DNA from 3 places in the Novosphingobium sp. HR1a genome. Region 1 is predicted to be linked to each of the others. Evidence: predicted binding sites of a transcription regulator. Region 1 holds the regulator's gene; each other region holds the start of a gene.

What was found. The regulator LexA, encoded in region 1, represses DNA repair genes until DNA is damaged. The targets are predictions, from matches to a motif close to GTTCCNCNCTTGTTCT.
Region 2: the regulator LexA is predicted to act here: its motif matches at 1,657-1,672, upstream of HWN72_RS09290 (putative DNA modification/repair radical SAM protein).
Region 3: the regulator LexA is predicted to act here: its motif matches at 2,381-2,396, upstream of recA (recombinase RecA).

The regions. Positions count from the first base shown of each region.
Region 1 covers NZ_JABXWS010000033.1:95,676-99,939, forward strand. Annotated here, with positions in the region: gene HWN72_RS06690 (ComEC/Rec2 family competence protein) at 1-1,448, shown strand, start outside; gene lexA (transcriptional repressor LexA) at 1,497-2,189, opposite strand; gene HWN72_RS06700 (molybdopterin molybdotransferase MoeA) at 2,290-3,510, opposite strand; gene moaC (cyclic pyranopterin monophosphate synthase MoaC) at 3,507-3,992, opposite strand; gene trpC (indole-3-glycerol phosphate synthase TrpC) at 4,009-4,264, opposite strand, start outside.
Region 2 covers NZ_JABXWS010000039.1:24,795-29,058, forward strand. Annotated here, with positions in the region: gene HWN72_RS09285 (ATP-binding cassette domain-containing protein) at 1-1,388, shown strand, start outside; gene HWN72_RS09290 (putative DNA modification/repair radical SAM protein) at 1,675-2,916, shown strand; gene HWN72_RS09295 (UdgX family uracil-DNA binding protein) at 2,913-4,264, shown strand, end outside.
Region 3 covers NZ_JABXWS010000045.1:43,500-47,763, reverse strand. Annotated here, with positions in the region: gene HWN72_RS10805 (ATP-binding protein) at 1-2,349, shown strand, start outside; gene recA (recombinase RecA) at 2,472-3,542, shown strand; gene alaS (alanine--tRNA ligase) at 4,225-4,264, shown strand, end outside.

The DNA of each region.
Region 1 (4,264 bases):
ACGAACGAGCGGGCATCGCCGCTGCATTCGTCACCGGCGATCGCGGCGGCATTACGGAGGCTGACGACCAGGCCATGCGCGACTCGGGGTTGGCGCATCTGCTCTCGATCAGCGGCCTGCATGTCAGCGCGATGGTCGGGGCGGTCTATCTACTGGTCATCCGGTTGCTGGCGCTGTTCCCGTGGGTGGCCCTGAGGGTGAGGCTGCCGGTCGTCGCGGCCGGTGCGGGGGCCGCTGCAGGCGTCGCTTACACTTTGCTTTCCGGGTCGGAAGTTCCGACCGTTCGGTCCTGCATCGGCTCCCTCCTGGTCCTGATCGCACTGGCTTTGGGGCGGGAGCCCTTGTCCCTGCGCATGCTTGCGGTGGCGGCGTTCTGCGTCCTGTTGCTCTGGCCGGAGGCGGTGATCGGGCCGAGCTTCCAACTGAGCTTCGGCGCGGTCCTGGCGCTGATCGCCGTCAGTACGGCCAAGCCCGTGCGGCACTTCCTTGGACCGCGCGACGAAGGGCTTGCCATGACCGGGCTTCGCCATCTTTCCCTCCTGCTGCTGACGGGCGTGGTCATCGACCTCGCGCTCATGCCGATCGGCCTGTATCATTTCCACCGCGCCGGAGTGTATGGAGCGCTGGCCAACGTGGCGGCAATTCCGCTGTCTACCTTTGTCGTGATGCCTTTGCTGGCTTGTGCATTGGTCCTCGATATCGCCGGGCTGGGCGGGCCGGTCTGGTGGCTCGCCGGAATCTCGATAGACCTGCTGGTCGGCCTGGCCCGCTGGTTCGCGTCGAGACCGGGCGCTGTGAACCTGCTTCCCGGTACAGACACCTGGGCATTCCTGCTTTTCGTCGCGGGAGGTCTGTGGATGGGCCTTTGGAGCGGCCGCATTCGCTGGGCCGGGCTACCGATCGCCTCGGTCGGTGTGTTCTTGCTGGCGACCGCACCGGCGGCGGACATGCTGGTGTCCGGAGATGGTCGCCATGTCGGGCTGGTCGAAGATGGCGGGAAACGGCTTTACCTGCTTCGAAACAGCGAAAGCGGCTACGCCCGGGACAATCTCATGGAATTCGCCGGGATCGAGGCAGACCCGGTCACGTTCGACAAGTTCCCGGGTGCCCGCTGCAACCGTGATTTCTGCGCCTTGCCGGTCAGACGCTCCGGCACCACGTGGCATGTGCTGGTTTCGCGGGGCCGCGATGCCGTCGCGGAACGGTCGCTCGCCGCTGCATGCGAACGCAGCGACATCGTCATATCGGATCGCTGGCTGCCGCGCAGTTGCAAGCCGCGCTGGTTCAAGGCCGATCGAGGATCGCTTGGGCAGACTGGCGGGCTGGCGGTATATCTGGGCAAGGCCCGTATCGATACGGTAGCCCAGACCCAAGGTGAACACGGCTGGTGGCGTCCCCGGCCTGTTCACCGTTACAGGAATGCTCCTGCGCCGCGCAAATCGCAGTAATTACCGGTTGCTGCTGCGCCAAGGCCTTCATGGCGCAGCGTGGCCGTGTCAGTTGTACCGTCGAAGCAGGCCGGCGAGCTTGCCTTGGACTTCCACTTCGTCCGCACCGTAAATCTGCGGTTCGTAAGCGGCATTTGCGGGATCCAACCGCACCATTCCCGCCTCGCGCCGAAGGTACTTGAGGGTGGCCTCTTCCCCGCGGATCAGGGCAACGACGATCTCGCCGTCGCGAGCGGCATTCGTGCGCTTCACGAGGGCGAAATCACCATCCAGAATGCCCGCCTCGATCATCGAGTCGCCGGAGACCTCGAGCGCGTAATGCTCGCCGGAGCCAAGCAGGGCGGCAGGGACAGGCAACATGGACTGTCCTTCGAGAGCCTCGATCGGCACACCTGCGGCAATACGCCCGTGCAGCGGGATCTCGATAACGTCGTTGGCGGCTTCGACGGAACGACGCGGCGTCTGCGGACGCGCCAATCCATCATTGCTGTTCGCTGCAGAAGGACGCAGGGCCTTGCTTCCCGTGTCATCGGCCTGGCGCAAGACTTCGAGCGCACGTGCACGGTTGGGAAGGCGGCGGATGAAGCCGCGTTCTTCCAGTGCGGAAATCAGTCGGTGAACACCGGACTTGGACTTGAGGTCGAGCGCCTCCTTCATCTCCTCGAAGCTGGGGGAGATGCCTGTCTCCTCAAGCCGGACCTGGATGAACCGGAGCAATTCGTGCTGCTTGCGCGTCAACATGTCGCTGCCTTCTCGTGACCTCCGAACCAGGCAAACCCTGATCGCGTTTGTTCTGGTAGTGAACATTGAGGGAACAATCAAGCAACCAATTGCCGATACTTCAGGCAATACCGCCGTTCTGGAGCAAGTATATCCGGACTTCTTCACCAGCCTGTGCCGGACCGGCCAGCGCCGACCGATCGACCAGCACGTTGCTTGCCGCCAGGGACGACAGGGCGCCGCTGTCCTGCAGCGGGCTTACCGTCACATTTTCTCCGTCCCACCAACCGCGCAGGAATTCCCGGCGACGGCCGCTTGGGTGCAGCGGCATGGCCAGCCGGGCTGTCAGCCGCATGGGCAAGGGGCGCGCAGCCCCCTGCATCGCGCGCAGGACGGGGAGCAGGAAATGGTAAGCGGTGACGTAGCTGGAGACCGGATTGCCCGGCAGGCCCAGCACGATCTGACGGCGTCCTGCCACGTCGCGGGTGGCGACTAGGATTGGTTTGCCGGGCTTGATCGCGACACGCCAGAAATCGATGCCCGCGCCCCAGCTTTCGAGTGCCGGACGAATGAGGTCGTGATCGCCGACCGAAGCGCCGCCGCTCGTTACGATGAGGTCGGCATCGGCGGATGCTTCGAAAGCGGAGGTTATTGCCTTGATCGTATCGGGCACCGGGCCGATCCGCCGCGCATCCACGCCCAGCGAACGCGCCATGGCCGTCAGCATCGCGCCGTTGCTGGCGGGAACCTGGTGCGGTGCACAGCGCTCCGGATCGGAGGCGAGTTCGTCGCCGCTGTCGATCACGGTCAGGCGCGGTGTGCGATGCACGGGAAGGTGCGTATGGCCGGCCGCGATCGCCAGCGCCATCTGCGCGGGCGCGATGTGCAGACCAGCGGGCAGGACTTCCACGCCCTGGGCAAAATCCATCCCGCAATGGCGGATGTGCTTGTGCGCCGGTGCGGGCGGCTCGCCCGAGAGTATAAGGTTCGCGCCCTCGCGTGTCAGGTCTTCCTGGATTATGACGGCCGCCGCGTCGGGCGGCAGCATCGCGCCCGTCGAAATTCGGACTGCCTCTCCTTGCGAGAGCGGGCCGACATAAGGATGCCCGGCGGCACTTTCACCGACGATCCTCCAGGGGCCGCGCATGTCGCCTGCCGTGACGGCGTAGCCGTCCATGGCTGACAGATTTGCGGAGGGCTGCGTGCGTCTGGCGTGCAGCGGTTCAGCCAGGAAACGGCCGAGCGCGCCTTCGATATCGACACGCTCTATCGACAGCGGGGTGACGAGCGCGAGGAGGCGAGCTTGTGCCTCCTCCAGAGAGAGCGGCGCGGAGCCGTTCATTCAGTCCATCCGTCCATCTTCCAATGGCCTGATTTACCGCCGATTTTCTCGACCAGGCGGATGTCTCCGATGACCATGCCCTTGTCGAGCGCTTTGGCCATGTCGTAAATTGTGACAAGTGCGATAGAAGCTGCTGTTATCGCTTCCATTTCTACCCCGGTGCGACCGGTCAGCGAAGCCTTCGCGATGACGCGGATAGCATTATCCTCGAAAGCGAAGTCGAGGTTTACGGCATCGAGCGGCAGCGGGTGGCACATGGGGATGAGATCGGCCGTCCGCTTGGCCGCCATGATGCCAGCAATGCGCGCGGTTCCAAGCACGTCACCCTTCGGAGCATTCCCGGCGCGGATCGCGGCAAGGGCATCCGCGCTCATGGAAATGCGTCCGGATGCCACGGCGATGCGCTGCGTCTCGGCCTTGGCGCCAACGTCGACCATGTGCGCGTTGCCGTCCGGGTCGATGTGAGTGAGGGACTTGCTCATCGCGAACCCATGGCGTTCAGGCTCCGGTTAGTAGCGCGCGCGTGGCTGCCTCGATGTCGTTCTGGCGCATGAGGCTTTCGCCGACGAGGAATGTCCGGGCGCCGCACGAGGACAGGCGTACCAGATCGGCATGGACGTTGATGCCGCTTTCGCTCACCAGCAGCGTGCCTGCCGGCGCCAGCGGGGCGAGGCGCTCAGTCGTGCCGATATCGGTGGCGAAACGTCGCAGGTCACGGTTATTCACACCAATAAGGCGCGATTTCAAACGACTT
Region 2 (4,264 bases), on a different contig from region 1:
CGGCGCTGATAGGCCCCAACGGCGCCGGAAAATCGACCGTCATCAACATCCTGAGCGGATTTTACCGCTCGGACACCGGCGAGCGCAGGATCGCAGACACCTTGCTCGCGCCCGGCAGACCCTGGCTGTCCGCAAGGGCGGGCGTGGCCCGCACTTACCAGACCTCGGCCCTGTTCGACAGCATGAGCTTGGAAGACAACGTCCTGCTCGCCATGCGCAAGGGCCGCCTTGGCGCGCTGCACGGCAAGGCGCTCGACCGGACCGGCACGGATGTGCGGCATGCGCGCGCCCTGCTGCTGGCCTGCGGCTTCGAGGGCGCACCATCGACGATCGCGGGTGTGCTGGCGCATGTCGACCGGCGACTTGTCGAGATCGCCCGCGCGCTGGCGACCGATCCCGACACCCTGTTGCTCGACGAACCCGCCGCCGGGCTCTCGCAAGCGGAAAAACGCGTGCTGGGCGACCTACTGCGCCAGATCGCCGCAGCCGGGATCGGCGTCGGGCTGGTCGAGCACGACATGGCGCTCGTGATGAGCGTGTCGGATCAGGTTGCCGTGCTGCGCACCGGCGCATTGATCGCACAAGGCACACCGGCCGAGATCCAGGCCGACCCTCTCGTGCGCGAAGCCTATCTGGGCGAAAGACGGATCGGCGGACAGGCCCCGGCCGTTCCGAAAGGCGGAGAGCCCTGCCTTGGCGCCTACGCGATCCACGCAGGTTATGGCGCAGTCGATGTGCTGCACGGCATCGACATCGAAGTCCGCCCCGGCGAAGCCGTCGCCCTGCTGGGCGCGAACGGCGCGGGCAAATCCACGCTGATGCGCATCCTTTCCGGACTGATGGCGCCGCGTTCGGGCCATCTCCGGCTCGAAGGCACGCAGATCGGTGCGCAAGACAGCCGCGCCCGCGTACGCCAGGGGCTGGTACTGGTTCCGGAAGGACGGCAGGTTTTCCCCGAACTGTCGGTCCACGACAACCTGCGGCTCGGCGGCTATACCCGCCGTGAGAATGCGGCGGCACGCATGTCGGCGATACTGGAGCGCTTTCCCCGCCTTGCCACCATGCTGGACCGGCAGGCCGGGCTGCTGTCGGGCGGAGAACAGCAAATGCTGGCCATCGGCCGCGCCCTGATGGCCCAGCCGCGCCTGCTCCTGCTCGACGAACCTTCGCTGGGGCTGTCGCCGCAGATGACGTCGGACTTGTTCGAACAGCTTCGGCAGCTTCGCGACGAAGGCATGGCGATGATGATCGTCGATCAGATGGCCGATCTGGCGCTCAACCTGTCCAGCCGCGCCTATGTGCTGCGCGGCGGCCATGTCGCAGCGGCGGGAGCATCGGCGCAGATCGCCGCGGACGACAGCCTCGATAACCTGTACTTCGGCAGCTGAACCGAGCTCCGGACGGACACGACTGGCTCCAGGGTGACCGACCCGCCAGCTCGGCGGCAAATGCATCCGGAAAATAGAAGCTGCCCACACAGATCAAAAGGTCGCGACGACCGGGACACCGATCGCCGCGACCGCTGCCGTTTGACAGGGGGTTAGCATTGCTGACCCGTCGGCAGCACCCCCAATCTGGGTCGCCGACGCGATCGTACCAATCCGGATTAAACGGATATGACGACTCACCATCGGCCGACTTGCAAAGGATTTGATTGGAACATATAAGGAACATATGTCTCGTTCCTCCATCATGGACCGTCTCGAAATTCTTGCCGATGCCGCCAAGTATGATGCCTCCTGCGCGTCGTCCGGTACCGCAAAAAGAAACAGTCGTGACGGACGCGGGCTGGGCTCGACGGAGGGCATGGGCATTTGCCATGCCTATGCCCCGGACGGGCGGTGCATTTCGCTGCTGAAGTTGCTGCTGACGAACCACTGCATCTTCGATTGCCATTACTGCATCAACCGCAAAAGCTCGAACGTGCGCCGCGCGCGTTTCACGCCGCAGGAAGTGGTAGATCTCACGCTTTCGTTTTATCGTCGCAACTATATCGAGGGGCTGTTTCTCTCCTCCGGGATCGTGAAGTCTTCCAGCCATACGATGGAACAGTTGATAGAGGTCGCACGTATCCTGCGGGAAGAGCACGATTTTCGTGGATACATCCATTTAAAGACAATTCCGGAGGCGGAACCCGAACTGGTGGCTCAGGCCGGGCTGTGGGCGGACCGGGTCTCGATCAACGTCGAACTGCCTACCGAAGCGGGATTGTCTCGCCTTGCGCCGGACAAGAACGCGGCCACCATAGAAGGTGCCATGGGCAGGCTTTCGGGCGCGATAACCGAGGCGCATGATGCTCGAAAGCGTTTTCGCAAAGCGCCCATATTTGCCCCCGCCGGGCAATCGACCCAGATGATCGTCGGCGCGGACGGCGCCAGCGATGCCCAGATCGTGGGAAAGGCCAGTACGCTCTACGACCGCTTTGCCCTCAAGCGCGTGTACTATTCTGCCTTCAGTCCGATCCCCGAGGCCAGCGCCGTATTGCCTCTGAGGCGCCCGCCGCTGATGCGGGAGCATCGGCTCTATCAATCCGACTGGTTGATGCGCTTTTACGGTTTCGCGCCGCAGGACGTGCAACAGGCGACCGAGGATGATGGCATGCTGCCTCTCGATATCGACCCCAAGCTCGCCTGGGCGCTCAAGTTCCGGGACCGGTTCCCGGTCGATCTGAACCGCGCCCCGCGTGAAGCGATGTTGCGAGTGCCGGGGCTTGGCGTGAAGGCGGTCGATGCGATCCTCGCCGCGCGGCGGCATCGATCGATCCGGCTGGAAGATCTCGCGCGGCTCAGCGTCTCGGTGAAGAAGCTGCGGCCTTTCATCGTCACCGACGACTGGCGCCCCACCCTGCTCCTCGACCGCGCGGACTTGCGAGCGCGCCTTGCTCCACCGGCGCAGCAGATGGAATTGTTCGCATGATCGCCGCGGCCATCGGGCAGCCCGACGACTTCGAGGCCTGGCGCGACGAGGCCCGGCGGCTGGTTGCGCGCGGCATAGCGCCCGAGGCGACGGCCTGGGGCGATGCGGACGGTTCGGCGGATCTTTTCGCCGCACCGTCGTCGCCCCAGTCTGCGGAACCCTTGCGTCAGGTGCGGGCGAGCCGGGCTTTTCTCGACCTTGCCGGAAGCGTCGTCCTGCACTGCGACGCCGCGCGGCTGGGGCTGCTCTATCGCGTGCTCTGGCGGCTGCAGGACCGGCCTCGCCTGCTCGAGGATGCCGCCGATCGCGACGTCGCAGCGCTGGAGCGCATGGCGAAGCAGGTCCGGCGGGACATTCACAAGATGCGCGCTTTCGTCCGTTTCCGCAGCGTAGCCGACGAAGACGGGATCGAACGCTTCGTCGCCTGGTTCGAGCCCGAACACCGGATCGAGCGCGCCAACGCCGATTTCTTCGTCAACCGCTTCGCCAGCCAGCGCTGGTCGATCCTGACGCCCCGCCTTTCCCTGCACTGGAACGGGGAAGTATTGCTGGAAGGCCCGCCCGCATCGCGTGCGGACGCGCCGGCTGAGGACGCGACCGAGGACCTGTGGCTCGGCTACTATCGCTCGATCTTCAATCCGGCGCGGCTCAAGGTGGGCATGATGCTCAAGGAGATGCCCCGCCGGTACTGGAAGAACCTGCCCGAAGCTCGCCAGATTCCCGATCTCATCGCGGGGGCGCACAAGCGCGAGGCTGCGATGATCGCCAGCGGTGCCGATCTTTTCCAGCAGGAAGCCGCGCCCTTCAGCCTGCAGGCCATCGCCGAAGGTATTGCACAATGCCGCCGCTGTCCGATCGGGTGCAACGGCACGCGCGCCGTCATGGGCGAAGGGCCGCAGACCGCCGACCTCATGATCGTCGGGGAACAGCCCGGCGATACCGAGGAGCGCGAAAATCGCCCCTTCATCGGGCCAGCCGGGCAATTGCTCGACCGCGCGCTCGGCGAGGCAGGCGTGGACCGGACGGCGGCTTACGTCACCAACGCGGTCAAGCACTTCAAGTTCGCCCCGCGCGGCAAGCGGCGATTGCACCAGGCCCCTACGGCGGGCGAGATCGATATGTGCCGCTGGTGGCTCGACAACGAACGCGCGCTGGTAAAGCCGAAAGTCGTGCTGGCCCTTGGCGCGAGCAGCGCGCGCGGCTTGCTGGGCCGCACCCCGGCGATCGGACGCGAACGTGGCCGGGCACTTTACCTGCCTGACGGCACACGTGTCTGGCTCACCGCGCACCCCAGTTACCTGCTTCGTCTCGACGGTGAGAGCCGGGAGCGCGAACAGGGGCGCTTCGC
Region 3 (4,264 bases), on a different contig from region 1:
GTCGTCTCGGGCGACGTGCTGCTGATGGCGACGTTCCTCGCCGCAATCCTCGTGTTCGGTGCAGGCGCATGGGCGCTCGCCCGCCGCCGCGCGCCCGCCGCCGAGGTCGAGTTCGCCCAGCCCGACTGGTCGGTCACCGTCGCCGGGATCGAGCGCGCCGACATGGCGATCGCCGTCACCGACCGTGCCGGGCGCCTGACTTGCGCCAATTCCTGTTTCGAGAACTGGTTCGGCCCCGCTGCCGCGCCGCCCAGCCTGCCGGTTCTGCCGATCTCGCTCGAACGCCTCGCCGAAGCCACTCGTCGCGCCTGGCGCGACGGTCACGGCACGGCCGAGATCGCCAACGAGGACGGCGTCCACTGGCGCGCAGACGTGCGCCGCACCGGCAGGGGCGACGACTTCCTCGTCTGGCGCATCGGCGCCATCGGCTCCAGCGACCCGGTCGGCGAACTCGTCGCGCAGCTTGATGGCAAGCTGGGACGCGGCCTTTCCAAGGCGGGCATCGCCGCCGCGCTGGTCGATCCCGACGGCACTATCCGCGCCGCGAGCGCCGGTTTCGCCCTGCGCGCCACCGGTGATGCCCATGCCGACATGACCGGCGCCGACTTCGTCGCGCTGCTCGGCCAGGAGGAGGGCGAGCGGATCGGCTGGGCGCGCGATGGCGGACGCGGCGGCGCGCTGGTGCTCTATCACGTCCCCGTCACCGACCCTGACCGTACCGACGAGGCCGACCCCAACACGACCCCGTCGCTGATGCTCGTGGTCGAGGCCTCGCAGGGCATCGGCACCGGAGGCGGCGGCACCGGCTCCGCGCCGCATCTGGAGGCACTTCTCAGCCAGCTCCCGCTTGGCCTCGCCATGGCCGACCGCGACGGACGCCTCCTCTTCGCCAACCCGGCCTTCATGCGCGCGGCCGGCCACGAAGGGCAGGAACCGCCGACCTACCCGACCGACCTCGTCGTCAAGGATGACAAGCGCGCGCTGTCCGAAGCGATCCGTCGCTTCGCGCAAGGCCCGGCTGCGGCGGGAGACCTCGCGATCCGCCTGACCAGTCAGCCGGATGATCCCGTCTCGCTCAGCCTCGCGGGCGTGCGCGGCCTTGGCGATGCCGCCGTGTTGCTCGGGCTTACCGATACCTCTGAGGAAATGCGCCTCAAGCGTCAGGTAGCACAGGCCACCAAGATGCAGGCGGTGGGCCAGCTTGCGGGCGGCGTCGCGCACGATTTCAACAACGTGCTCACCGCCATTCTCGGCACCTGCGACCTCATGCTGATGCGCCATACGCCGGGCGATTCGGACTATGACGACATCCAGCAGATCCGCGCCAACTCCAACCGCGCCGCCTCGCTGACCCGCCAGTTGCTCGCCTTCTCGCGCCAGCAGACGCTCCGGCCCGAGGTAATCCAGGTGCCCGACGTCGTCGCCGACGTCTCGCAGATGCTGCGCCGCCTGATCGGCGAGAAAATCCAGCTTGCCGTCACCCACGACCGCGATCTCGGCCCCGTCCGCGCCGACCCGACGCAGCTCGAGCAGGTCATCGTCAACTTGTGCGTCAACGCCCGCGACGCCATGCAATCGCGCGGCGACGGTGCGGGCAAGCTGACGCTCGCGACCCGCCGCATCACCACCACCGACGTGCGCGCGATGCGGTCCGAGATCATCCCGGCGGGCGAGTACACCGCGCTCATCGTCGAGGATACCGGCGGCGGCATCCCGCCCGAAATCCTCGGCAAGATCTTCGAGCCGTTCTTCACCACCAAGGAGCAGGGCAAGGGCACCGGCCTCGGCCTCTCGACCGTCTACGGCATCGTCAAGCAGTCGGGCGGCTTCATCTTCGCCGAGACCGACGTGGGCCAAAATGGCAAAGGCGGCGGCACGCGCTTCACCGTCTATCTCCCGGTCCACCATGCGACCCCCGGCAGTCTCCCTGAAAAGGCGATCGTCGCCCCCACCCCGCCGCCGACGCAGTGGGCGGGCGGCGGTTCGATTCTGCTGGTCGAGGATGAGGACCCGGTGCGCATCGTCGCCGAACGCGCGCTCACCCGGCAGGGCTACCAGGTCACCTGCGCGCGCGACGGCGAAGAAGGCCTCGAACTGGTGGAGGAGGGCGGCCAGTTCGACCTCGTCGTCTCCGACGTCGTCATGCCCACGCTCGACGGTCCAGCCATGGCGCGCGAGATTCGCCGCTTCGCGCCCGACCTGCCGGTGCTGTTCATGTCGGGCTATGCGGAGGAGCAGCTGCGCAAGCAGATCGGCATCCCCAACGCCTGGTTCATGCCCAAGCCGTTCTCGGTCCAGCAGCTCTCCGAAAAAGTCGGGGAAGTTCTGGCGCAGACCGCCAAGGGCTGATTCCCGCGTTAAAAAACGGAAATCTGCCGAAGTTCCTATCTTGTTCTGGTGGAACGAAGCGAGTACAGGTCGCTTCGTGACGTTGACCTTTCCGGTCAGCTAGGTAGCAGGAGGTAAGTAATATGGCCGCTCAGCTCAAGCTGATCCAGGAAGGCAAGGAAAAGGACTCCATGGACCGTCAGAAGGCGCTCGAAGCCGCGCTCGCACAGATCGACAAGGCGTTCGGCAAGGGCTCCGCGATGAAGCTGGGCTCGAAGGAGACCATGCAGGTCGAAGCGATCTCCACCGGCTCGCTCGGTCTGGATATCGCACTCGGCGTCGGCGGCCTGCCGCGCGGCCGCGTGATCGAAATCTACGGCCCGGAAAGCTCGGGCAAGACCACGCTCGCGCTGCACTGCATCGCCGAAGCGCAGAAGACCGGCGGCACCGCCGCCTTCATCGACGCCGAACACGCGCTCGACCCGGTCTATGCCAAGAAGCTGGGCGTCAACATCGACGAACTGATCGTCTCGCAGCCCGACACCGGTGAGCAGGCGCTGGAAATCGTCGATACGCTGGTGCGTTCGAACGCGATCGACGTGCTGGTGGTCGACTCGGTCGCCGCCCTCGTCCCTCGCGCCGAAATCGAAGGTGAGATGGGCGACAGCCACGTCGGCCTCCAGGCCCGCCTGATGAGCCAGTCGCTGCGCAAGCTGACCGGTTCGATCAGCCGCTCGCGCTGCATGGTGATCTTCATCAACCAGCTGCGCATGAAGATCGGCGTCATGTACGGCAACCCGGAGACGACCACGGGCGGTAACGCGCTCAAGTTCTACGCCTCGGTCCGCCTCGACATCCGCCGCACCGGCGCGATCAAGGACCGCGACGAAGTCGTCGGCAACGCCACCCGCGTCAAGATCGTCAAGAACAAGGTCGCCCCGCCGTTCAAGCAGGTCGAATTCGACATCATGTACGGCGAAGGCGTCTCCAAGATCGGCGAAATCCTCGACCTCGGCGTCAAGGCCGGCCTCGTCGAGAAGTCGGGCGCATGGTTCAGCTACGATTCGATCCGCATCGGGCAGGGGCGTGAGAACGCCAAGACCTACCTCAAGACCAACCCCGAAGTCTGCGATCGTCTCGAGAAGGCGATCCGCACCAAGACCGACGGTCTGGCGGAGGAAATGATGGTCGGACCTTCCGAGGACGACGCCTGATCCGACAAAAAGACCCGGCAGGAATGTCGGGGTTTTTTGTTTCGGTAGGAAGTTGAAGGAGAAATGCGAGGGTTAACACCCTCGCGCTCCCGGGACTGTCGGCCTTGTGCCTTGCAGCGGCGTTGGGCTGTCGGGCAAAGTCCTCGTCATTGCGAGCGCAGCGAAGCAATCCATGGCGGTTTACGCGGCCTTGGATTGCTTCGCTGCGCTCGCAATGACGAATGATGGAAGAAATTAGAGGTGGGCCAAGGCCAGGATGGTACCGGCTACTGTCACGGCGGCGCCGATGCTCAGTTGGATGGGATTGGTCAGGCGCCGCAAGGGCAGGGCGAGGGATTGTTCGATCTTGGACATCTTCTGAATATACGACTGAAGCGCTTGCAGTGCTCACGCAGAGAATCGTTCACAGTCATGCGCTTTCCGCGGCGAAACCGCCTTCCATGTCGAAATGGCCCGCGGCACCATGATCCACGAAGGCAATGCGTACCCAAGACTGCTGCACGCGCGGCGACGACAGGTAACGGGGGTGCAGGGGGGCTATGCTCCCCTGCGTCTTCTTCCCTTCTTCCGTAACCCGCCCGCCACTATGGTGCAAAAACCGGCGTATCATCGCAATTCCCGACCAGTCTGACCGCAGACTCCCGCTTGCCGCCGCGCGCGGTGTCCATTATCGGCGCAAATCATGCAGACTACGAACGACATCCGCCGGTCCTTCCTCGACT